2 regions of the Pseudoalteromonas sp. c7(2019) genome follow, and region 2 is predicted to be linked to the other one. Evidence: riboswitches for the same ligand, from Rfam matches in the RefSeq annotation. Region 2 holds a riboswitch; the other holds the start of a gene.

Region 1 (11,716 bases), on a different contig from region 2:
TCGGCATTGTTGGCAGCTTCGCGTGGGGTTGGTGCAAAGCTTCCTGAATGTTCTGCAGTCCACGCTTGTGCTTTAGCTTGAGTGCGGTTAAAAACGCATACGCTGTGCCCTTCTTTTGCTAAATGCCCCGCCATTGGGTAACCCATTACGCCTAAACCTATAAATGCGACTTTCATTGACATAAAAATGACCTATTAAACTGATAACTTAGAAACTAGACCTCGATTATGTCAACCGGTCGATAAAAAAGCGAATGAAAGTCTTTATAAAATTTCCTTAGCGGGAAAGGTAAGTAGGTAACCTATGGATAGTATTTATCAATTTAATGCACCACTTTTTAACAGCGAAACTTTTTCTCTTAGCCAATTACAGGGCAAAACCGTTCTTATTGTTAATACAGCGAGTAAGTGTAATTTTTCGGTGCAATTAAACGCGCTCGAAAAGCTCTATCAGCAATACAAAAGCAATGGTTTTACTGTACTTGCGTTTCCGTGCAACCAGTTTGGCCAAAATGAGCCGCTTGATAATTTAGCCATTAAAGACTTTTACCAAGAGCAATTTAATGTCTCATTTGAGATATTTGGCAAGGTAATGGTAAATGGGCCAGAAACACATCCGTTGTTTAATTATTTAAAGTCGCATACGCGGGGTATTTCGCAAAATCGTGCAATTAAGTGGAATTTCACTAAGTTTTTAATTAACTCGCAAGGGCAACTTGTTGCACGCTATGCACCGCGTACTAAGCCCGAAACACTTAAACAAGTAATAGAAAGTAACTTACTGCAAGCCGCAAAGTTAAGCGCTGCCAGAGGTGGTAAAAAGGTACCGTCTAAAATACCTTTGTTTACCTCAAGTAAGGCTCCGCTTAAGGCTTAATTTAAATCAATAAAATGCGTGTTACTAAAGCACAGGTTTATAAAGTAGTTTATTGTATTAAAGGTTAACTACCCTACAAATACTTAAGCATCGAGGCTATTACCATGAACATTGCTTTTTTTAGTACTCAAAAGTACGAACTGCCTTTTTTTGAACAAAGTACACGCGGTAACCGTGATATAAAAATAACGTATTTTGAACAAGCCCTGAGCGAACAAACGGCTATTTTAGCAAACGGGTTTGATGCCATATGCGTATTTGTTAACGACACCGTAAACGCCACGGTTATTGAACAACTAGCTCGCCAAGGCATAAATACTATTTTGCTGCGTTGTGCAGGATTTAATAACGTTGATTTACCTGCAGCAAAAGCACACAAAATTAAAGTATTACGCGTCCCTGCTTACAGCCCTGAAGCCGTAGCTGAACACTGTATTGCACTTATGCTAACCCTTAGCCGTAAAACTCATAAAGCATACAACCGCGTACGCGAAGGTAACTTTGATTTAAACGGATTACTAGGTTTTAACTTGCACAACAAAACCGTGGGTATTGTAGGTTGCGGTAAAATTGGCCTTGCGCTGTGCAACATTTTAAATGGCTTTGGCGCTAAAGTATTAGTGTGCGACCCCTACGCACAACCTGGCAATTATACAATTACCGATATAGACACCTTACTTAGCCAAAGCGATGTGATTTCTTTGCATTGCCCTTTAACGGAGCAAACTCATCATTTAATAGATGATGAGGCATTTAGCAAAATGAAAACCGGCGTTATGCTTATTAACACCTCTCGTGGTGCATTACTTGATAGTAGCGCATGTATTAGTGCACTAAAAACTAAAAAATTAGGGTATTTAGGGCTCGACGTTTACGAGCAAGAGTCGGAGCTGTTTTTTAAAAACCACAGTGACGAAATAAACCAAGACGATATATTCTCGCGCTTAGTGAGCTTTAAAAATGTTTTAGTAACGGGGCATCAGGGCTTTTTTACCCAAGAGGCACTCACCGAAATAGCAAACACAACCCTACTTAACGCGCTTGAAGTAAATGAAGGTAGGCCTCTGACTAATGAGGTTTTATAAAGTTCTTGGCTATACCTAAATTTTAGGCACAAAAAAAGCGAAGTGTGTTTTAAACTCACTTCGCTTTATTAATCTATTTTTAGGGTTTAAATAAAATTAACCAAAGGCAACGTTTGCAAATACCAAGGTCATTAATATTGGGCAAACAAAACGAATATACTGAGCAAACCAGTAATGTACACCGGTTGTTGCTTGATGTAATTTATTACCACGCTGCCACATCCAACCTACCGTAATAAAGTAAAATAAACCCATAAGCGGTAATTGGTATTGGGTAAATAGCATAATGACTAAGCCAAATAACCAATCAAAATTTAGTATAATTGCGCTTGCACACACAAGTACAACAGCGCTTACCGCCCATGTTGCTTTGGTGCGGCTAACGTTGTGGTTTTCTACTAAAAACGCTACCGGAATTTCGGTGGTCGATATAGTTGACGTAACCGATGCGATAGACATTAATACAAAAAATAATAAACCGACTAATAAGCCAATTTCGCCCATGGTGCTAAATAGCTCAGGTAAAATAGCAAAAATAAGCTGCCCTTCGCCAATCAGTTTACCACCACTAAATACCTCTACACCGTTGTGCTGCGCCACATAAATAGCAGGTATAATGAGTAACCCCGCTAAAAAAGCAACGCCAGTATCAAGTAGTGCAACACCTGCGGTGAGCTTTGGTAAATTAGCATCTGGCTGTAAATACGAGCCGTAAATCATCATACAGCCCACACCTAACGAGAGCGAAAAGAACGCTTGCCCCATTGCAGCAATAATTAAATTAGGGTCGAGTATTTGGCTAAAATCAGGAATTAAATACGCGGCAAAGCCTTCGCTTGCGCCATCGAGTGTTGCAATGTAGGCAATTAAACCAACAAGCAATACGAGTAGCAGTGGCATTAAACGGCGCGACCAAGTTTCGATTCCTGACTTAACCCCTTTTAAAATAATACTGGCAGTTAAAATAAGCATAAGCGGCGTAAATACAAAATTACGCAGCACTGAGTCGCTATGTAAAAATTCGCTTGCGCCTGTAAACCCAAAAAAGGTTGTTATGGGTTCAATAGCGTACGAAAGCATCCACCCTGCCACTATTGAATAAAAACTTAGCATAACAACTGCGCCCGCAAGGCCTATATAACCTGCCGCAGCACCAACCTTACGGTTAGTGTTTTGCCATGCATCGCCCAATGCTTTTACAGGATTAGCTTGTGCTTTGTGACCTAAATAAAGTTCGGTATACAGCGCAGGAAGCGCAAGTAAAAATATAACAATAAAATAAACCAGTAAAAATGCACCGCCGCCATGGTTGGCCGCTTGCGTAGGAAAACCCCAAATATTACCTAAACCCACTGCTGCGCCAGCAGCGGCTAAAACAAAACCAAGTCGGCTTTGAAACCCATCACGCACTTGTGCCATACATCTACAAATCTGTTATTATTTTGATTATTGTGAATTAAACCATATTTCATGCCAGCTGAGTAATAAAATTGTACCCAGCCTTTATTAGTGGCGTTAACCGCTCACAATATCAGCGACTTCTTTTGCTTTAGGGCTTTTATGACTGAACACTATTTTAAAAATGCCTTGAGTATTACTTCAACTCAATTGGCAAACTTGTCTTTAGCGAGTAACAGTATTTTATTATTTAATGCTAAAACACTTGAGCTTAGTGACTTTAATTTGCCCGATTGCTTAAGCCCATTTGAGTTAACTATTATAAACCGCCGTAAAAGTCCGCAAGCTAAGCAAGAGTATTTAGCTACGCGGTTATTGTTAAAACACCTTATTAAAATAGCGCAGCCGCAATATGCGCACGTAGCGCTTAATAAAATGAGTACAGAATTTGACGAGGCAAGCTCAAAACTGCAAATACACGTGGGTGATGATGTTATTAATACCTGTATTTCGCACTCGCATGGTTTGGTTGGCGTAGCGCTAAATCTTGATAAAAGTGAGTTTGGTTTTGATATTGAAAAAGTAAGCCTAAAGCGCCCGTTTGAAAAGCTCGCTAAGCATTTTTATCATAATGATGAAATTACACTTATTACCGAGCCCACTAATACCCAAGCCCAAGCAGATACGTTTTTTAGAATTTGGACATTAAAAGAGTCACTTGCTAAAGCCACCAGCCGCCCTATTGCAAAATTACTTAGCCCCAATGTGTTTGACGAATTACATAGTGCAAAGCTGAGTGCTAGCAGTAATCGCGTTACTGTAGCTGATAGCAGTGACAGCAATGTTTGCTTTGATGTAAGTGTGGTGCATAAAAAAAGCATCGACTGGCGATGCTTTTTATTAACCGATTTTGTTAAGTAACTTTATTAAGTGACTTTATCAACTGATTTTACTAGGTAATTTTACTAGGTGATTTTCCTGAATAACGGTTATTTACGCAGCAAAATCATTTTCTAATAAACGGCTATGAATAGACTGTACTACGTTATCTGACTCAGTTTGCTCAACTAAAAAGCACAGGTTGTGCTTACTAGCACCGTGACAAATTAATCGAATGTTAAAGTCTTTTAGTACACTCATTAAGTTCATTTCGTGTTGGCGTAATTGAATCTCAGAGCCAATAAGTGCCACCAATGTTAGGTTGTTTTCTACCGAAACATGGCAAAACTCTGCAAGCTTATCTAGGCATTCTTGATCGAGCTCTGGGCGCGATGCGTTTTGCGCGTTATCAAGGGTTATAGCTACGCTGATTTCTGATGTAGTTACCAAATCGACCGATATATTGTATTCACTTAATAGTGTAAATACGCGTGCTAAAAAGCCGCTTGCTAGGAGCATTTCTGGGCTTTTAAGCGTAAGCAATATTTGGTTTTTACGTTGCGTTACTGCGCGTATACCTGGTTGCTGCGATTTTTCGCGCTCAATCCATGTACCGCCACGCTCTGGCTCGCGGCTAGAGCCTACAAATACATTAATGTGGCTACGGCTCGCTGGTAAAATAGTTGCTGGGTGCAATACTTTTGCGCCAAAGGTCGCCATTTCAGCGGCTTCGTCAAAGCTTAAACGTGCAATAGGCGTCGCTTTTGCGCACAAACGCGGGTCGGTGCTAAAAATGCCCACTACGTCGGTCCAAATATGCACGCTTTTAGCGTTAATTGCTTCAGCTAAAAGTGCAGCACTGTAGTCTGAACCACCTCGTCCTAGCGTTGTGGTTTGGCCGTACTCGTCACTGCCAATAAAGCCCTGAGTAACAATTACTTGCTTATCTAATAACGGGATTAAAAATTCTTTAGCGGCTTGCGCTGTGGCCGCAACATTAGGCGTTGCTTTACCAAATTGGCTGTCGGTTTTAAGCACCTTGCGCACATCAAAGCGATCGGCGTTTAAACCTTGTAAACGCAGCACCTGAGCAAACAAATACGACGATAAACGCTCACCAAAGCTAAGTAGCTCATCGTGTTGCTGATCGGTTGTTAGTGACTCTTGAGCCAATGTTTGAAATGCTTTTAGGGTTTCGTTAAAGCCAACCGCTAAATCGGCATCTAGCGATAACTCATCTAAAATAGTTTGTTGAATAGCAAGCACACCGTTTATGTGTTCTTGGCGCTCACTTGAGGTAATACTTGGTTTGCACAGTGCAACTAAGTGGTTAGTTACGCCGGCACTAGCGCTCACGGCAACAATACGTACGCTTTTATCTGCAACAATAATTTCGCTACAGCGACTCATCGCTTCAAAGTTGGCAACACTGGTTCCGCCAAATTTGGCAACGATGTAATCTGATTTTGCGCTTAACTCTGTTTGAAGTACTGTTTGTGGCGCTGATTGGGTAGTCATTTAGTCTCCTTTCGCGGTATCCAAACCGCAATAAAACAAGAAGAACTTGGCAAAGGAATGCTTAAAGATAAGTCCACTGCCAGAAGCTCTCCACCTATATTGGTGACAGTTTTGAGGATTCAGCCCCATAAACCGAAAAATAATGACGACGTACCATTATTTTCCTCGGCGAGTACTTCCCTCCTTAATGATCATTGGCTTTCGTCGCCTAACATTAAGTACCTAAGTATCGCACCTCTTCTGAATGCTTTATTAACCAGTGGCTAATAAAACAAAACCCCACTAAGTAGCGGGGCTTTGAAAGTTATCGTTTAGACGTCTAGCTGTCAAGCATTTAATAATTTATGCGTTAAATAAAACTGCCCATGTAATAAGAGCCTGCATAACCTACGGTGTAGCAAATTAATAAATGCAGCGATAAACGCAAGTAGCTCATAAAGGTAAGCGCTTTAACTTTGCTCATGGCAATAATACCCGCAGCCGACCCAATGATCAGCATTGAACCGCCCACGCCCGTTGCATAAGTAAACGACAACCAGTGTTGTTGGCTCATTACTATATCGGCTTTTAATAAAGCAGCAGTAAGCGGTACGTTATCGACCCCTGCTGATAATATGCCCATTAAGTAGTTTGCGTACTCAGGTGCCATTACCGTGTATAGGTCGGTAAATTTACTTAGCATACCAATTTCTTTAAGTGCGCCTACAAGTAAAAGTACACCTACAAAAAACAATAATGTGTCGTATTCTATATCGCGAACAAAATCGATTATGTCTTTGTTAATGTCTTTTTTGCGCATTAAAAATTGCGCTACTAAAAACATCACTGATAAGCCAAACAAGAAGGTTAATAAAGGCGGTACGCTGTAAACTACACTCAGCATAAGTGTGCTCACTACGGTAGATAAAAATATAACAGCGATGGTAATGTCGGTTTTTTCAATGCGGGTTTTACCTGCACCAGCAAACTCAACACGCCCTTTCATACCGATAGATAGTAACGCGGCTAGCAGCATAACGCTTGCAAGTGCTGGCGCTATAAGTAGTAATAAATGAGCAATGGTTACTTTGCCATCTAAAAATATCATTAGTGTGGTTACGTCACCTGTTATTAGCGATACCCCACCTGAGTTAACCCCAAACACAATAAGCGTGGCGTATTTAATGAGTTTTTTAGGTTCAAGTTTTAACGACATAACAACCGCGAGCGATATAAGCGTCGCTGTTACGTTATCTGAAATCGACGAAAACAAAAACGCAAAACCACCCACCAAAAACATGAGCTTTTTTTCGCTAATACTTTTTGGCATAACGCGGTGCACAATATTTTCTATAAACCCCTTTGAATTTAAATACGCTACAAAGGTCATTGCAGCCATTAAAAATAGCCATAACGAGGCAATTTCTAAAATATTTTCATTTAAAAGGTGTTGAATCGTATCGGGGCTTTGCCCGTGTAGAGGGTATATAAAAAGAAGAATCCAGCAAAGCGTACCAAAAAACAGCGTGGTTTTAGCTTTATTGACATGGATTATATCTTCTATAACGATCAGTAAAAATGCAATCGCTATCAGGGTTAGAATAATCGAGGAAACCATGGTAGTTAAACAACCTTTGATATAGTTTTAAAGAACACACAAATAACATTCCATTTCATGTGCCTATTTTCGGCGCGAATTTTAGCACTGCCTCTATGCAAAAACTATTATTAAATGGTCTTAAAAACGAATACTATATACAGACAAGGTTAATTAAAAATACGTAATAATGAGTCTTCTAAAAGAACTCAATAATAAAATACTAGGATGTTGTAACCTCTTATGATCCCAGCTAAAAAGCTGCTAAACACCATAACCGAACATTGGGGTGTATTAGCGCTATTATTTAAACGTTTTAAAATGGCTGACTTTAGCCTAAAAGACGTACAAAACGCGATTAAGCAAAAGCAGCCTACGTGGTCAAACGAACGCATTTATAAAGAAACAAATCGTTTGTTAAACCAAGATATTTTAATTTCACTGGCTAAATCTTCTCAGCTTGAAATAAATCGTGCCATTGCCGATTTTGCTACGTTTTTACTGCAAGAAGAGCATTTAGGCTTAGCGCAAGAAATTAGCGTATTAGTAGACGACCTAGCACGTTTAGGTAACCGCCTAGATAACGCTGGCGAAATAGAAGACTTTGACGATTTACGCCGCTACAGCCGCATTATGGATGATCGGGTGCGTAAAATAATGAAGCTCTATACGCACAACGAAAACGCTATTTTAAATATTGTTGAACAAGCTAAATCTAATAATGCGGTGCAATCGCTGCAAAAGCGTTATAAAGCGGTAATAGAAGCGTTTGACGAATACATAGAGCCAATGCTTGAAATGGTTGATATTCGTGGTGAATTTCATGCGTGTTTTACCCTCATTGAAGAGCAAATAAGTAAGCAAATACTGCACATTGAGCGCTCAGGTAAAGCGTATACCGACAAACGCATGCTGGAGCAATTACGTACCCGTATACTCGAAATGCATTTAGTGGGTAGAGAAAGCTTACGTAAAAGTGCCGACATGCTTATGCCGCTGCGCGAAGAGTTACGCCGTAATAACTTAATTACTCGCCAAGCAGCCAAAGTACTTGGGCTTGTGCGCAAAAATGGCGTAGACAACATGCTAAGTGCTGTACAGCCACATTTTGTGAGCGACGCGCAGCGATATTCGCTTGGTCAGCAGCGCCATATTGTGGCTTACATGGCAAGCTTGGTTGAATTTGAACACGAAGAATACCAATTGCCAGATCAACAAGACGTGCCTGCATTTGTTACGCCTAATATTCCTGACTACAACGATGTTAAAACCAGCTTTGCTAAGCGCTTTAATAAAAAACGCAAAAAGCCGCAGCCCTTGCTGCAATTTTTAGACGAAAGCTACCCAAATCTCGATGCCGACGAAATGCTATTTTTGTATCAAAAATTAGTCAGCGACAGCGATATTAAAATAATTCAAAGCGATGAAAAAGCCCGCGTAAAAATTGCCGGTCAGCACTTTTCTTTATATCCATTTAATTCAGAGCCTCAGCCAGATTCAAAGGCAGGTAAATAAACCATGACACACATAAACTTAGACGAGCTAACCCATCTACAAGCCATTAATAAAAAATTAGTAGCGGGTTATCACATTTGTGAGCAAGACAACGTAATGTGGCAAGAGCTTGACCAACACATAGAAGACTACACCGCCCTATTTACCGCTTTAGGTAACGATTTAAAACGCGACAGCCGTGGCTTTTATTACTTTGGTAGCGACGAAAGCACACCCAATATGGGCAAAATATCTCGCGCTATCGCGCTCACCATTTACATTTTAATTGAGCACTACGCCAATACGGGTAAAGACCCTATGCGCGCATTGTTTGACGACGTAAACGATTTAGAGCTTATGCAAACGCTGGTGCAAATTAACAAACATTTGTTTGATCAGCTTGAGATATTTTCAGGATCTGATTTGCGCAAAGACGTTTACCTGCGCATGGTGCGCTTAGGTTTAGCCCGCGAAGTAGAAGGCGGCTTTATGCTACAAGCGCCAATTCACCGCTACATAGATGCACTCATGGAAGTAAACGAAGAAACCTATATTACAGAGGACGAGGAATGAAAAATCTATACGGACTAAGTAAACTCGCCCTACTTAACACCGCAGGCTATGCAAAATGTGTGATCCCGCTTGATAAAAGCAGCTCTATTTGCGCGCCCAATAACACAGGTAAAAGCTCGGTTATTAACGCCCTGCAGTTTCCGCTTATTAACGATTTGCGCTTAACAGAATGGGACGGACACGATTTAGATGAAACCCGAAAGTTTTATTTTTCATCCGATCAGTCGTACATTTTACTAGAAGCTAACTTGCCTCATGGCTCGGTAGTAATAGGTGTTGCAGGACTTGGTAAAATTGCCGGTTACGCGCATCAGTACTTTTGTTACCAAGGAAAGCTTGATTTAGAGCAGTACACGCAAGGTAAAACTATTATTAAATTTACCAAGCTGTTCAACCATTTAAAATCGCTTAACTACAACCCTATTGAGCTTAAAGCACAAGAGCTAAACGCACTACTTACTGGCGGCGCAACGCCTTTTGACGGCGACATTAACTTAAAAATGATCCCGCTCAATAATGTGCAAGACTCCTCTATTTATAAAGAAATATTTAGACGTATTCTTAATTTACACAAATTAGGCGCAAGCGACGTAAAACGCTTTATGCTACGCGTGTTTGAACGCCATATGTCGAACTCTAAGGTCGATTTTTATGAAGTATGGCGTCGCTCGTTTGATAAAGTAAATCGCTCAAAACGCGAATTAAAAGCCCTTGAGTCAATGCAAGAGCCAATAGCCGCGCTTGAATCAATGCTTGAAAACCAAACCGTGCTTAAAGGTAAATTAGCCGCGTATGCGCCTAAAATTGACCAAGCACTGATTGATTTTGATACCTATCAAGAATCGCAACTTAATGAGCTGGGTATAGCGCTTGAAGATATAGAGCACGAAAAACACGAGTTTGAGCAAAAGCAAAGCCTATACGTACAGCAATCGCGTGATATAGAGCGTAGACAAACTCAAATTGAGCAGTGGTTTTTAGATTACGATGCGCTTAAAAGCGAATTTGAACTGGTAAATAAAGCCACGCTTAAAACCAGCCTGACTCAGTTAAAGCAAGATTACGAGTCGCTTTCACACTCTATAACCAGCGCACAAGGACAAAGCCTACATACGCTTGACTACCGGATTAGCGAAACACAAAAACAAATTAAGAGCTTAAAGCTGCAACTTAAAAACCTTGAGTTTAATTTGTTTACCCGTATGCGCGAAGACCTCTCGTTAAAAGAAGTAGAAGAAATATCGCGGATTTTAAACCCAGATATTCTCTCGTTTGCAACCACCACTAATGGCGATATAACCATTGATGACGAAGATGCGTTTGGGGAATTTTTATCGCTGTTAAGTGAAAACGTTAAAGGCGGCGTATTAACACTACCAGGTGCGAGCATTAAGCTTAAAAAGCTCTCGCCTGTGCAAATGCAAAGCGGCGAAAACAAAGAGCAATTAACCGCTCAGCTCAGTGCACTTGAGCATTCACTTAAAGAGTTTAAGCAACAGCGCGATGTTGCTGCAAACGTTGCCGACAAGCAAAAAGAAAAAGACGCGTTATACGATGAGCTTATGAGCGCAGAGAGCGCCCTAAAACGCTTAGAGCAGTTTGAGGTAATGCAGCAGTCGGTTGAAGCGCAAGCCATGCTAAAAGAGCAATTATTAGCTGAGCGCGAACAAGTTGACGACTACCTGCAAGATATTCAAAAAAATAGTGGCTCAATTGCCGATCGTCGCTCGTTAATTAAATCGAAACAAGAGCAAATTAATCGCCAAACTGAGCGTCTGCGCCAAGTTAAAAGCGAGCGAATTGACCACACGCTTGATTTATACAGCGGTAAAGTAACTCCATACATGATTGATATTACAGTCGACTTTGATAACTTAAGCGATCTTGTTCATCACTTTAATAAAGACTGCCAAGAGCTGCGTAATTTTGACATAAACGTGCGCAACACCTATTTGCATGTATATAACGCGGGTATTACTAAATTCGACAACGAAAACGACGAATATACTAAATACCAAAAGCTAATAAGCGCCTTTCATAATATTGATAACGAACGCGATGCTGTTGAGCGCCAAGCACGCGTTGCGCTTACTGAAGTGGCCGCAACTATTAAAGGCTTGCGAGAAGATTTAGACCGCCTTCGCCGCGAAATGAACAGCTTTAATAAAGGCATAAGCCAGCACCGTATTTCAAACCTGCAAGCGTTTAAAATTAACGTCATACCGCGCAAAATGCTGGTTGATAGTATTGATACCATTATCAGCACGTCGCATCAGTTTGAGCAAGGCGACACCCTAGATTTACTGAGCCAAGAACC
Region 2 (11,716 bases):
TGGGCGAATACCTGCAACGTTACATGCTTTACCAACCATTTTTTGCGCTAGTGTGAAGCCTTTATCAGAAACTTCTGTTGCTGTTGGTACTTTAAATGTATCAGTTGCGCCTAAGCCAAGAGATGTACGCGCTTTATCAGTTAAACCACGACCGATGATTAGTGGAATACGACCACCAGCACGAACTTCATCTAAAATCACATCAGATTTAAGCTCAAAAGTAGAAATCACTTTATCAGTACCATGTTGCTTAACAACACCTTCGTACGGATAAATGTCGATTTGCTCGCCCATGTTGAGTTCATCAACATTTAATTCGATTGGTAATGCGCCTGAATCTTCCATTGTGTTGAAGAAGATTGGAGCAATTTTATTACCTAAACATACACCGCCAACACGCTTGTTTGGTACAAACGGGATATCATCGCCCATAAACCAAAGTACAGAGTTAGTTGCAGACTTACGAGAAGAACCCGTACCAACAACATCACCTACGTAAGCAAGTGGTAAACCTTTAGTTTTTAATTCTTCAATCTGAGTAATTGGACCAACTTCGCCCGCTTTATCAGGTGTAATACCATCGCGTTCAATTTTTAGCATTGCTAAAGCATGAAGTGGGATATCTGGACGAGACCATGCATCTGGTGCAGGAGACAAGTCATCAGTATTTGTTTCGCCAGTTACTTTAAATACAGTAACTGAAATCTTTTCAGCAACAGCTGGCTTATTAGTAAACCATTCTGCATTTGCCCAAGACTCAATAATTTGCTTAGCGAATGTATTACCTGCTTTTGCTTTTTCTTCTACATCGTAGAACGCATCAAACATAAGTAATGTATTTGAAAGGCCTTTAACTACGATTGGTGCAAGTGTTTCGTCATCAAGTAGGTCAATCATTGGTGCAATATTGTAACCGCCCAACATTGTACCTAATAATTCTGCCGCTTTTTCTTTAGAAACAAGTGGAGAATTAGTTTCACCTTTAGCTACAGCTGCTAAGAAGCCCGCTTTAATATAAGCAGCATCATCAACACCTGCTGGTATACGCTGAATGAACAAATCTAAAATGAATTCTTCTTCACCTGCAGGTGGATTTTTGATTAATTCAATAAGATCAGCAGTTTGCTGAGCATCTAATGGCGCTGGTACGATACCTAACGCGGCACGTTCTTCTACGTGTTTACGATATTCTTGTAGCACAATATTGCCCTCTTGGTGACGTGAAAGTATCCGGTAGCGCTTCAAGCGCAAATAAGTTACCCAATACTTATAGTATTCTAACGCGTAATTATAAAGCTTTTATGGATAGATGAAAATCCATCCAGTTACGCAACTGATTATACCGATTATAAATACTATGAATAGTGGTTGTAGTAAAAACTATTTTCATGAATACTTGTTAAGTAAGAATCATTACCATTAACCAATATTAATTTATTACAGCCATAAAAAAACCCAGCACTTGGCTGGGTTTTTATTACAAACTATTTAATTAACGTAAAACTTTAACGTTTTTGATAGTTTTGATATGCGCTTCTACACGACGGTTTTCTGCGTTTGCAGCTTTAGTGTTTGCATCATTTTTAAGACGCTCTTCACCTAAACCAACTGTAGTAATACGGTCTTTAGCAATGCCATCAGTAACTAATTGCTTAGCTACTGCATCAGCACGTTTTTTAGATAACCATTTGTTGTAAGTTGCTTTACCTACAGAAGAAGTGTGACCTTCTAAAAGTACTGTTGTATCTGGGTAATCTTTTAAGAATGCAGATACTTTTTCAATATCGTTTAAGTACTGAGTAGATACTGCTGAAGCATTGTTAGGGAAAGTCACTAATAAGCTTACAGTCACTTCTTTATCTTCATATAAAGTACAACCAGTGCCATCAACTGCATCAGTCATAGGTGTGTTAGCACACTTATCATCTGCATCAGGAATGTTGTCGTTGTCGCTATCTGTAGGAGCTACAGCTACTTCAATTACCTTAGGCTCTGGAGCTGGTTTAACTGGCTCTACAGGAGCTGAATTTTGGCCAAATAAGTAGTTAATACCAATTTTAGCGCCTACATCTGTGTAACCACGGTCAAGACCTTGGTATACAGCTGTTTCAGCATTTACAAATAAGCCATCTGTAATGAAATGTTGGTAACCAACACCTGCATTTAAGAATGTATTGTCATCTACTACGTCTATTTCTTTAATACCGAAAAGACCGTAGAAAGGACCGCCATTTAAATGGTAAAGAGCATCAATACCGTAACGCTCGCCATCAATACCGTTGCGGTTGCCAGCAACTTTATCAAAAGCATTAAAATCCATATCTGCATATTCAAGACGTGCGCTCCAGTAATCACTGAAACGGTAACCGGCTTCAACACCCCAGCCAGTTGATTCATTTACATCAAGACCAGCTTGAGCACGCATGTTTTTCCAAGATGCGTCATAATAGTCGCCAAATGCGCCAATGTAGAAACCTTCTTCTTTATCAGCAGCGAATGTAGATGCGCTAGTTGCAGCCAACGCGATTGCAATTGTAAGTGATTTTAATTTCATTGTTTTCTTCCCATTTGAACAATTTTAAATTGTAGCTAATCGATACTAGCTCAATCAGTTTTATATAGACTAACTGAGCCTTTGTTAATCAATACTTAACGAAAAATAAAGTTTATAACTTTTTTCTATGCCTCGTCACAACACACATCCACTTACTATAGGCGAAATTAAAACTTTATTGAAAAATAAATATAGTAGTTTGTTGTAAATTAGTACTTAGCAAGGAATGTAAGAGCAATTAAATTAAATGCACTTATAAATGCAAAGAAATATTGCTTGGCTTTAATTCGGCGCATAATACCACCAGAATTAACATTACCCTAGGTATATGCACATATTTGATTAAAAAATGACTCTTTTTAATCATGTAGTTATACTCAAAGTTAAGTATTAAGTACCACAAAAAGTTTGGTAATCATTATCATTTATCGGTGCAGCCTGAAATTCTGATAATTTTTCACTGTCAGAATACGGGTTACTGGCTATTTTTATAAAGCGCTGTAGTAACTCACTAGACCCTGTAGCGTTATATTGTGCAATTATTTCTTCGATCACATGATTACGCGGTATTACACGAGGATTTGCAGCTCTCATTATTTCATAACTATTATCGTCGGTTAAGCTTACCCACTTAGCTCTCCATTCAATTAGCGACTCTGGTATTACTACTTCTTCTTTTAAGGATTCAGTAAGCGCATCGAAGGTATTGGTGTAATCGAGCTGATTATCTTTTAATAGTGCTAACAACTCTGCGATTAACTCGCCACTACTATTGCAAGATTCATTTAAACCCAGCTTTTGTCCCCACATAGCCGTAAACTCAGTATTAAATTGCTCAGCAAAGCTATTAATGTATGGCGTCATTAACGAAACAGCTTGTTCGTCATCATCGCTGATAAGCGGTATTAAACTCTCAGCTAAACGAGCACAGTTCCAGTTAGCTATATTAGGTTGATTACCAAATGCATACCGACCTTGTTTGTCGATAGAGCTAAATACAGTATCAAAGTCAAAGCTATTCATCATGGCACACGGGCCGTAATCAATGGTTTCTCCGCTTACTAGCGTATTATCGGTATTCATTACTCCGTGAATAAAGCCAACACGCATCCAGCTCACAACTAGCTTAACTTGGTTTTTAATCACAGCGCCTAAAAATGCTAAATAGCGCTGCGATCCTGTATCTGTTATTTCTGGGCAGTGTCGCTCTATAGCTAAATCGGCTAAATTTTTAAGTCCTTCAACATCGCCTTGCGTCGCTAAATATTGAAACGAGCCAACACGAATATGGCTCGTTGCTAAACGAGTCACTATGGCGCCTGCTTGTGGCGGATTACGATAAACCGTTTCACCACTACCAACAACCGCTAAGCAGCGTGTGGTTTTAATGCCTAGTGCATGCATTGCCTCGCTCATTACGTATTCACGAATAGCAGGACCAAGAGCACAACGCCCATCTCCCCCTCTTGAGTAAGGAGTAGCACCAGAGCCTTTTAATTGAATATCCCACAACTGGTTTTTATCATCATTAATAGCGCCCAGTAAATGCGCTCGCCCATCGCCTAAACGTGGTGAAAAATGTCCAAATTGGTGCCCAGAGTAACCAAGTGCTACTGCAGGAATCGCCTGTTTTTCGTTACCGCTAAAAGTGCTAGCACGCAAATCAGCTGCAACGTTAATATTAAACTCTTTTGCTAAGCTCTCGTTCCACAGTAATAACTGAGGAAAGGCAACACTTGCAGGGAAATCTTCTATCGCAAAGTTTTCCGTAATGTCTGTGTATCTTGGCACTAATTTCATGGTAATTCCTATTATTGCTGACTTATACCAACACGGTTGTCACCTACGCCATAAGCAACAATTAAGCTTAACTCTTGCATACTTAAGCCGCTTTGCTTTTGCATTTCGTTAAAAAAGGCTTGGGCTGCATTTAGTGACTTTTTAGTTTGTAAGCCGCCGTCTATAATTTTATGGGCCCGTAAGTAACTCTCTACATCGCGTGATAGTAAAAAAGTATCTTTACCAAGTGCTCGCAGTGCATAAGGCCCTGTATTTCCGCCTAAACGCGCACCATGCTTTTTTAAATACGCCCATAAACCAATAATATCGTCTGTTGGCCAATTAGCGATAAACTGACTAAAACTGCCATGTTCCCCTGCTATTTCGTTGATCATGTAAGCATTTTCGGTAATTGTTTTTACTTTTTTATAGTTACGAACAATTCGCTCATCCGTTGCTTTTTGTTCCAGCATATCGGGTGGCATCATTAATAACTTATCAACGCTAAAATCCCAAAAAACCTCTCTAAAGCCTGGCCACTTATTATTAATGACTGACCAATAAAAGCCACTTTGAAATACTTTTCGAGTAAATTCCTCAAGCCAATCGTCGTCACTTAACGTGCTTAGTTGTTTTTTAGATAGCGGTTTTGCGAGTAATAACTTAAGCATTTTTTCAGAGCCTTTTCGCTCTACCGCTCGCTTATAAATATCGCTAAATTTTTCCATCTGATTAATACCTTACTTCTACTATGGGTCTAGTGTACGAGAAAAGCACCCAATACGTAACCACCCCTCTTTTCGGTGAATTAATCTGTATTTAGTAGCTTGACACCCAGATGGCTAAAATGCTTTAATCGCCGTAATTACCCTATTTAAATTGCACAGGTTTGTAAGTTTTACTCTACAAACAGGTGCAAAGGGCTAGAAGAGGTGCGTTATTCAGGTAGCGTATGTTAGGAGCGCAAACTCCAGTGAGCATACGTGAGGGGAATTAACGCCGAGAAGTAACCACTTTTGCGAGGTGTTTATTTCGGGCGACTAGGTTGAACCCTAGCGACTGTCACCAATAGCTGCTTATAAAAAGCAGCTTATTAGTTTGGTGGAGAGCTTCTGGTCTTAAATATTAAGGCCGTGCGCCCTATTATTTTAAGCCCATTCGCTCTTCGAATTATTAGTTCGAACGACGTTAATGCGGCTCCTTCCATAAAGCTTTTTAACTCTTCGAATAATATCAATTGCATTAAATTAGTTATCGCTAAAATGATCACGTTTTTAATAAAGTTGGTACAAATTATAAGTTCGTGAGAGATGATCAACAACTTCAATTTAAACGACTACTCATTGTGGACCGCGCTCGTAACGCCATTTGATCAACACGGCGATGTTGACTACAACACGTTAACTAAATTGGTTAGCGATCAAGAAGCGGCACATAACGGTATTTTACTACTTGGCAGTACGGGCGAAGGTTTAGCACTAACGCTAAAAGAACAACAAGCCATTGTTGAACACGTATGCCAACTAAAACCAGCAGTACCACTCATGGTTGCTGTGGGCGGTAGTAACTTAAAGCAACAAATTGAGTGGGTTAACTACTGTAATACACTCCCAATTCATAGCTTTTTACTTGGCTCACCGCTTTATGCAAAGCCCGGCGCTATAGGTCAAACTCATTGGTTTGAAAGCCTACTTAATGCAAGTGCTCACCCGTGTATGCTTTATAACGTACCGGGTCGAAGTGCTGTTAGCATTCCAACGGCAACAATTCAAAACTTACAAAATAATAAAAATTTATGGGCGTTAAAAGAAGCGAGCGGCAGCATTGCTCAGTTTGAAGCTTACCGCCAAGCTGCGCCTAATTTAGCTATTTTTAGTGGCGACGATGCGCTGATGCCTTATTTTGCTCAAGCTGGCGCAAAAGGTTTAGTGTCGGTAGCTGCAAATGCATGGCCCGCACAAACTCACGAGTTTGTTAAACGCAGCTTAAGTGGCCAACACCCTAATTTATTTGCCCAGTGGTCAAGCGCTATTAATAGCTTATTTGCTGTCGCAAACCCTATTCCCGTAAAGGTATTGATGCATTTGCAAGGCCGCTTAAGCAGCCCGCAACTTCGTCCACCTTTAACACACCTTGAGTTAACTCAAACCGATTGCATCACAACTGCAAACAACACCATTTTATCTTGGCATTAAATACAGGTTTTTATAATGAGCTGGTTAGAACTATTAAATAATTTAGAATCGGGCGCAGTACGCGCAGCATCACAAAACGAAAGCGGCCAATGGCAAGCTAACGTAGAAGTAAAACAAGGCATTTTGGATGCCTTCAAAAATGGCACTAATACTGAGTTTGCAGGTGGTTTTGTTGATAAACATAACTTAGCTCCGCAAGAATTTAGTACTGACGATGGCGTACGTATGGTGCCGGGTGGCTCTAGTGTTCGCCGTGGTGCTTATGTTGCTAAAGGCACGATTATTATGCCACCAGCGTATGTAAACATTGGTGCATACATCGACGAAGGCACAATGGTAGATAGCCACGCATTAGTTGGCTCGTGTGCACAAGTAGGTAAAAACGTACATTTAAGTGCTGCAGTGCAGCTTGGTGGTGTACTTGAGCCAATTGGTGCAAGCCCAGTAGTTGTAGAAGACGACGCCTTTATTGGCGCTGGCTGTATTATTGTTGAAGGTGTAGTTATTAAAAAAGGTGCAGTACTTGCCCCAGGCGTGCGTTTATCAGCAACTATTCCGGTATACGACTGCGTAAACGAGCGCCAACTTGATAAAGGCGAGCCAATCCCAGAATATGCCATTGTAATACCAGGCTCTCGCCCTGCGTCAAACGAGTGGGCGCGCGAGCAAGGCTTAAGCATGTCGTGTGCGTTAATAGTTAAATACCGCGACGAAAAAAGCGATGCATCATTATTGCTTGAAGAGGTTTTACGATAATGAGCTTTTTGAGCACGCCTATCAAAACCGCTGTAAATACAATTACACAACAACTTGATACACCTTTTTTTGTTTACGACCTAGATCAACTAAACGCGCATCTTGCACGTTTAGTTGCGCAAACCGATGTAAAACTGTGGTACGCGGTAAAAGCAAATCCACTGTCTAAAATTATTCAAAGCTTAGACAGCGCTGGCTTTAATTTTGACGTAGCAAGTAAAGGTGAGCTTGAGCAAGTGCTAGCACAAGGTATTAGCTCACAGCGCGTGCTCAACACAGGGCCTGCAAAAAGCCCTAAACAAATTAAACACTTTATTGAGCGCGGAGTACGTATATTCGTAGCCGAAAGCCTCAATCAAGTACGTTGGTTAAACCAACAAGCGCAACTACAAAATACGCAGTTACAAGTATTACTGCGAGTGCAATTACGCTGGCCTGAAGGTGAAAAAAACCCACTGGGCGGCGACAGCCTTACGCCGTTTGGTTTGGGTTGTGATGAGTGGCAAGCACTCAATGTAACCGACTACCCTACACTTAAGTTTGACGGCTTACATATTTTTCAGTGGGGCAACATGCTTAGCACGCAAAAGCTAAGCGAATTGTGGTCACAAATGATTGCACCACTTAGCCAACTTGCCAGCGATTTAAACATCAATCTTAAAGTTTTAGATTTAGGTGGCGGTTTAGGTATTCCTTATACACAAAATGAAGCAACGCTTGATTGGGATGACTTAATAGCTGCGCTCGCTAAAATTAAAAATGATGCGGGTGTAGAAGAATTATGGATGGAACTTGGTCGCTATGCCGTTGGCGAATGCGGTCATTACGCAAACCCAGTAGTAGAGCGCAAACAAAACTACAATCAAGAACAAGTAATTTTAAGCGGCGGTATAAATCACTTATTACGCCCTGCTGTTACCAGCCAAGATTTTCCTGCTGCGTTACTGCGTGAATCCAGTGCTAAAATTCAAGCGGTCACTTTATACGGCCCGCTTTGTACAGCGCTTGATTGCTTAGGTGAGCATAACCTGCCAAGCGATTTAAATGAGCATGACTGGCTAGTGTTTAGCCAATGCGGTGCTTACGGCTTTACCGAAAGTATGCCGTATTTTTTATGCCACGAGCTCGCCGGCGAGTATACATTGCAAAACGGTGAACTTACCTGTGTTCGCCAAGCCGAAAATGCCAGCCACTACTTAAGGTAATAAGCATGAGTAATACAACACACATCAGCCAAGAGAACATTGTAGTAGGGGAAGTTGCAAACGGCTTACCGCTTACAATTCCGGTGTATCGTTTAAAAGGCGATGGCACAGGGCCTAGTGTTTATGTTCAGGCCAATATGCATGGCGCTGAAGTGCAAGGTAACGCAGTTATTTTTCAGCTACTTGAGCAATTAAAACACCTAAACCTTAATGGCGATATTACATTAGTACCTTATGCTAACCCAATTGGTTGTAATCAAAAATCTGGCGAGTTTACCCTTGGCAGGTTCGATCCGATTACGGGCACTAATTGGAATCGCATGTATCACTACAATAAAAATTTAGTGGCACAGTTTGCACAGAATCATACTCAGTATGATGACGCCACATTAAAAAGTAACTTCAAACAGGCGCTTATTGAAGAAGTAGACAACAAACTTAACGGCCCTGCTTATTTACTTAATACGGGTAAACGCATTGCGCTTAACCTACAAAAGCTTGCTCATCAAGCTGATATAGTACTCGATTTACACACAGGTCCTATTTCAAGCAAACATTTGTACTGCCCAACCTATGCAACCGACAGCGCACGTTACTTTAATATTGAACATGTACTGCTTATTCCTAGTGATTTTGACGGTGCAATGGATGAAGCTAACTTTTGCCCATGGTGGCATTTAAGTGATGCACTTAGTGGGCAAGGTCGCGAATTATCAATACCTGTAGAAGCATTTACTGTAGAGCTAGGCAGCCAAGAAAAAATAGACTTAAAAGAAGCACTAAACGATGCTAACAGCATTTTAAGTTACTTAAATCACAAAGGCGTACTGCAAAACGCGCCGCATACGCCAGCTAATATCACTCGCTATGCATGTAATTTAAATGACTACTTTGCTTATTACGCCCCTATTGGCGGCATGGTTGAATACATAGCCCCGCTTGGCGGACACATTAAAGCCGGTGAGCCTATTGCCAATATTTTGCGAATGGAGCGCTACTTAAGCGAGCAACCACTGCAAACACTTACTCTCGATTGCGATGCAATTGCCATTTTGCACTTTGCCTCAGCGAGTGTTAACCAAGGCACCGAGCTTTATAAGTTTTTTACTAACGTATTTGAGCTTTAGCTCACCCTTCTCATTGCGTGAGAGCACATTAACTAAAATAGTTAATGTGCATTAAAAAAGCGGCTTAGGCCGCTTTTTTTCTGATCTATATTTACTTTGTATACGTAGTGAACTTGTTATAAATACAAATTCAGTAAAAGTTCACCGTTACATATGTAAAAAGACGTTATAATTAAATTAACGCATACAACAACCCAAACTCACAAGGAATTACAATGAGCTGGCGCCACTGGATCACACTTTCTGCCTTAATAAGTACAGCTACCTTCGCACAAGAAGAAGTTGCTACAAATGAGCAAGACAACGACATCGAACTTGTAAAGCAGTGTATTTTAAATGAGGTAATTGGCGGAGATGGTAAACAAACATTAGACGATCTTCGTAAAAAGTGTTCAGCTCTTGAAGAAAACAAACAACTTACCGCGCTTGATAAACGCCAAGCTCGTGAAGAAGTTGGTAAAAAAAATAGAAATGTAATTACTCCACATAAGCGTAACTATATTTTACCTCTTTCGTACGTATCACACCCAAACGATCGCCCATTTGATGGCTTTGATGCACTAACCGACGATAACGACGGTGAACCGCTCGACAACTTAGAAGCAAAATACCAGCTATCGATAAAAGTGCCTCTTTACGATGATTTTTCGGATAAAGACCAAGCCATATTTTTTGGCTTTACACTGCAATCATATTGGCAGATTTATAACTCAGAAATTTCTTCTCCATTTCGTGAAACCAACTACGAACCAGAGATATTTTGGATAAATTACCTCGACCCAGAAAACGTATTATGGGGCGACGAAATGGCAATCGCATTAGGTATTTCGCATCAATCAAATGGTCGAAGCCAACCAAACTCACGTTCGTGGAACCGTATTTATGCAGACTTTATCTGGGAAAACAGAGGCTTTGTTTTTAGCTTTAAACCTTGGTACCGAATAGCTGAGGACGAAAAAGAAGATATTTTAGAAGCTAAGGGCGATGACAACCCAGACATATATAAATACATGGGTTACTTTGAGTTTAGCGGCGCGTATCGTTTTCATGACCATGAATTTAGCTTTATGACACGTAACAACTTAAATTCAGATAATCGTGGTGCAATTCAACTCGACTGGTCGTTTCCTTTATGGGGCCGCGTTCGTGGTTATGCACAATACTTTAACGGTTATGGCGAAAGCTTAATTGATTACAATGCGGATGTAGAACGTATTGGTGTAGGTATATTATTAACCGATCTGCTGTAATACTTCCCTAAGTTTTACGCACAAAAAAGCCAAGTATCGCTTGGCTTTTTTGTGTTTTGAACAGCTAAACAGTTATTTTTTTACTACAAACTGTCCTTCAAATTCGGCAACCACGTTATCACCATCGTAAATAGTTACAGGCACTACGTAACTTGCTTTACCGTCGGTTTCTAAATCGCTTAACTTGCCCTTACAGGTTTGTATATCAACACAACCACGTGGGTCGGTAGTAAGCGGCTTTAAGTACTTAATGTTAGCATCGGCTAATACAATATTACCTTCAAGCCCAGCCTCTTTAAGTGCTAAGTACGTAGCGCCCCAACCTGTTAGCGTGGCCAAGCTATAAATAGAGCCTGCAAACATGGTGTTATGTAGGTTTAAGTTAGCGTCTAGGTCGGCGCTGGTTGTAAATTGCCAATCGGTATAGCTTTCTACCTTAATACCCATCGCGTCACTAATTGGAATAGACTCACGCCACGTATTTTGTAGCACTTGCGTCCAATTAGGATGGCGGAACCAGCCTGGCTCACACGGTTTTTGCTTTACCATTTTAAAATGTTGTACATCGCCATATGCTAAGTGCGCTTTTTCTTTTAATTCGTAACCGTGGCGTTTATAAAACTCAAGCGCTCGTTCGCGTGCAAACAAAACCAGTTCATCGGCATTTTGTGTCCATGCTATTTTTTCAAGCTCATGAAGCAAACGACTACCAATATGCTGATTACGATTACCCTCTGCAACTGCCATGTAGCGCACTTGTGCTTGCTCATGACTGTTAAAGTGCAAACGTGCTACACCAAGCACTTCGCCTTCTTTATTTTTTATAAAGCGATGCTCAGAGTCTTGTTCC

The links. Region 2 has a riboswitch for lysine ahead of dapA (4-hydroxy-tetrahydrodipicolinate synthase). Riboswitches for the same ligand answer to the same signal wherever they lie in the genome.
Region 1: another riboswitch for lysine. It lies ahead of lysC (lysine-sensitive aspartokinase 3); the one in region 2 lies ahead of dapA (4-hydroxy-tetrahydrodipicolinate synthase).

What each region holds. Positions count from the first base shown of each region.
Region 1 is NZ_WTKS01000005.1:43,033-54,748, forward strand. Features, by position in the region: gene GQR38_RS07260 (NAD(P)-dependent oxidoreductase) at 1-182, opposite strand, end outside; gene GQR38_RS07265 (glutathione peroxidase) at 304-876, shown strand; gene GQR38_RS07270 (2-hydroxyacid dehydrogenase) at 981-1,961, shown strand; gene GQR38_RS07275 (sodium-dependent transporter) at 2,058-3,380, opposite strand; gene GQR38_RS07280 (4'-phosphopantetheinyl transferase superfamily protein) at 3,522-4,280, shown strand; gene lysC (lysine-sensitive aspartokinase 3) at 4,353-5,756, opposite strand; lysine riboswitch at 5,832-6,004, opposite strand; gene nhaD (sodium:proton antiporter NhaD) at 6,106-7,353, opposite strand; gene GQR38_RS07295 (hypothetical protein) at 7,576-8,847, shown strand; gene GQR38_RS07300 (hypothetical protein) at 8,851-9,399, shown strand; gene GQR38_RS07305 (ATPase) at 9,396-11,716, shown strand, end outside.
Region 2 is NZ_WTKS01000011.1:99,022-110,737, forward strand. Features, by position in the region: gene acnB (bifunctional aconitate hydratase 2/2-methylisocitrate dehydratase) at 1-1,200, opposite strand, end outside; gene GQR38_RS13475 (OmpA family protein) at 1,493-2,554, opposite strand; gene GQR38_RS13480 (protein adenylyltransferase SelO family protein) at 2,945-4,354, opposite strand; gene GQR38_RS13485 (DNA-3-methyladenine glycosylase I) at 4,366-5,061, opposite strand; lysine riboswitch at 5,253-5,453, shown strand; gene dapA (4-hydroxy-tetrahydrodipicolinate synthase) at 5,644-6,528, shown strand; gene GQR38_RS13495 (2,3,4,5-tetrahydropyridine-2,6-dicarboxylate N-succinyltransferase) at 6,544-7,284, shown strand; gene GQR38_RS13500 (PLP-dependent decarboxylase) at 7,284-8,489, shown strand; gene GQR38_RS13505 (succinylglutamate desuccinylase/aspartoacylase family protein) at 8,495-9,616, shown strand; gene GQR38_RS13510 (phospholipase A) at 9,832-10,866, shown strand; gene GQR38_RS13515 (bifunctional GNAT family N-acetyltransferase/hotdog fold thioesterase) at 10,939-11,716, opposite strand, start outside.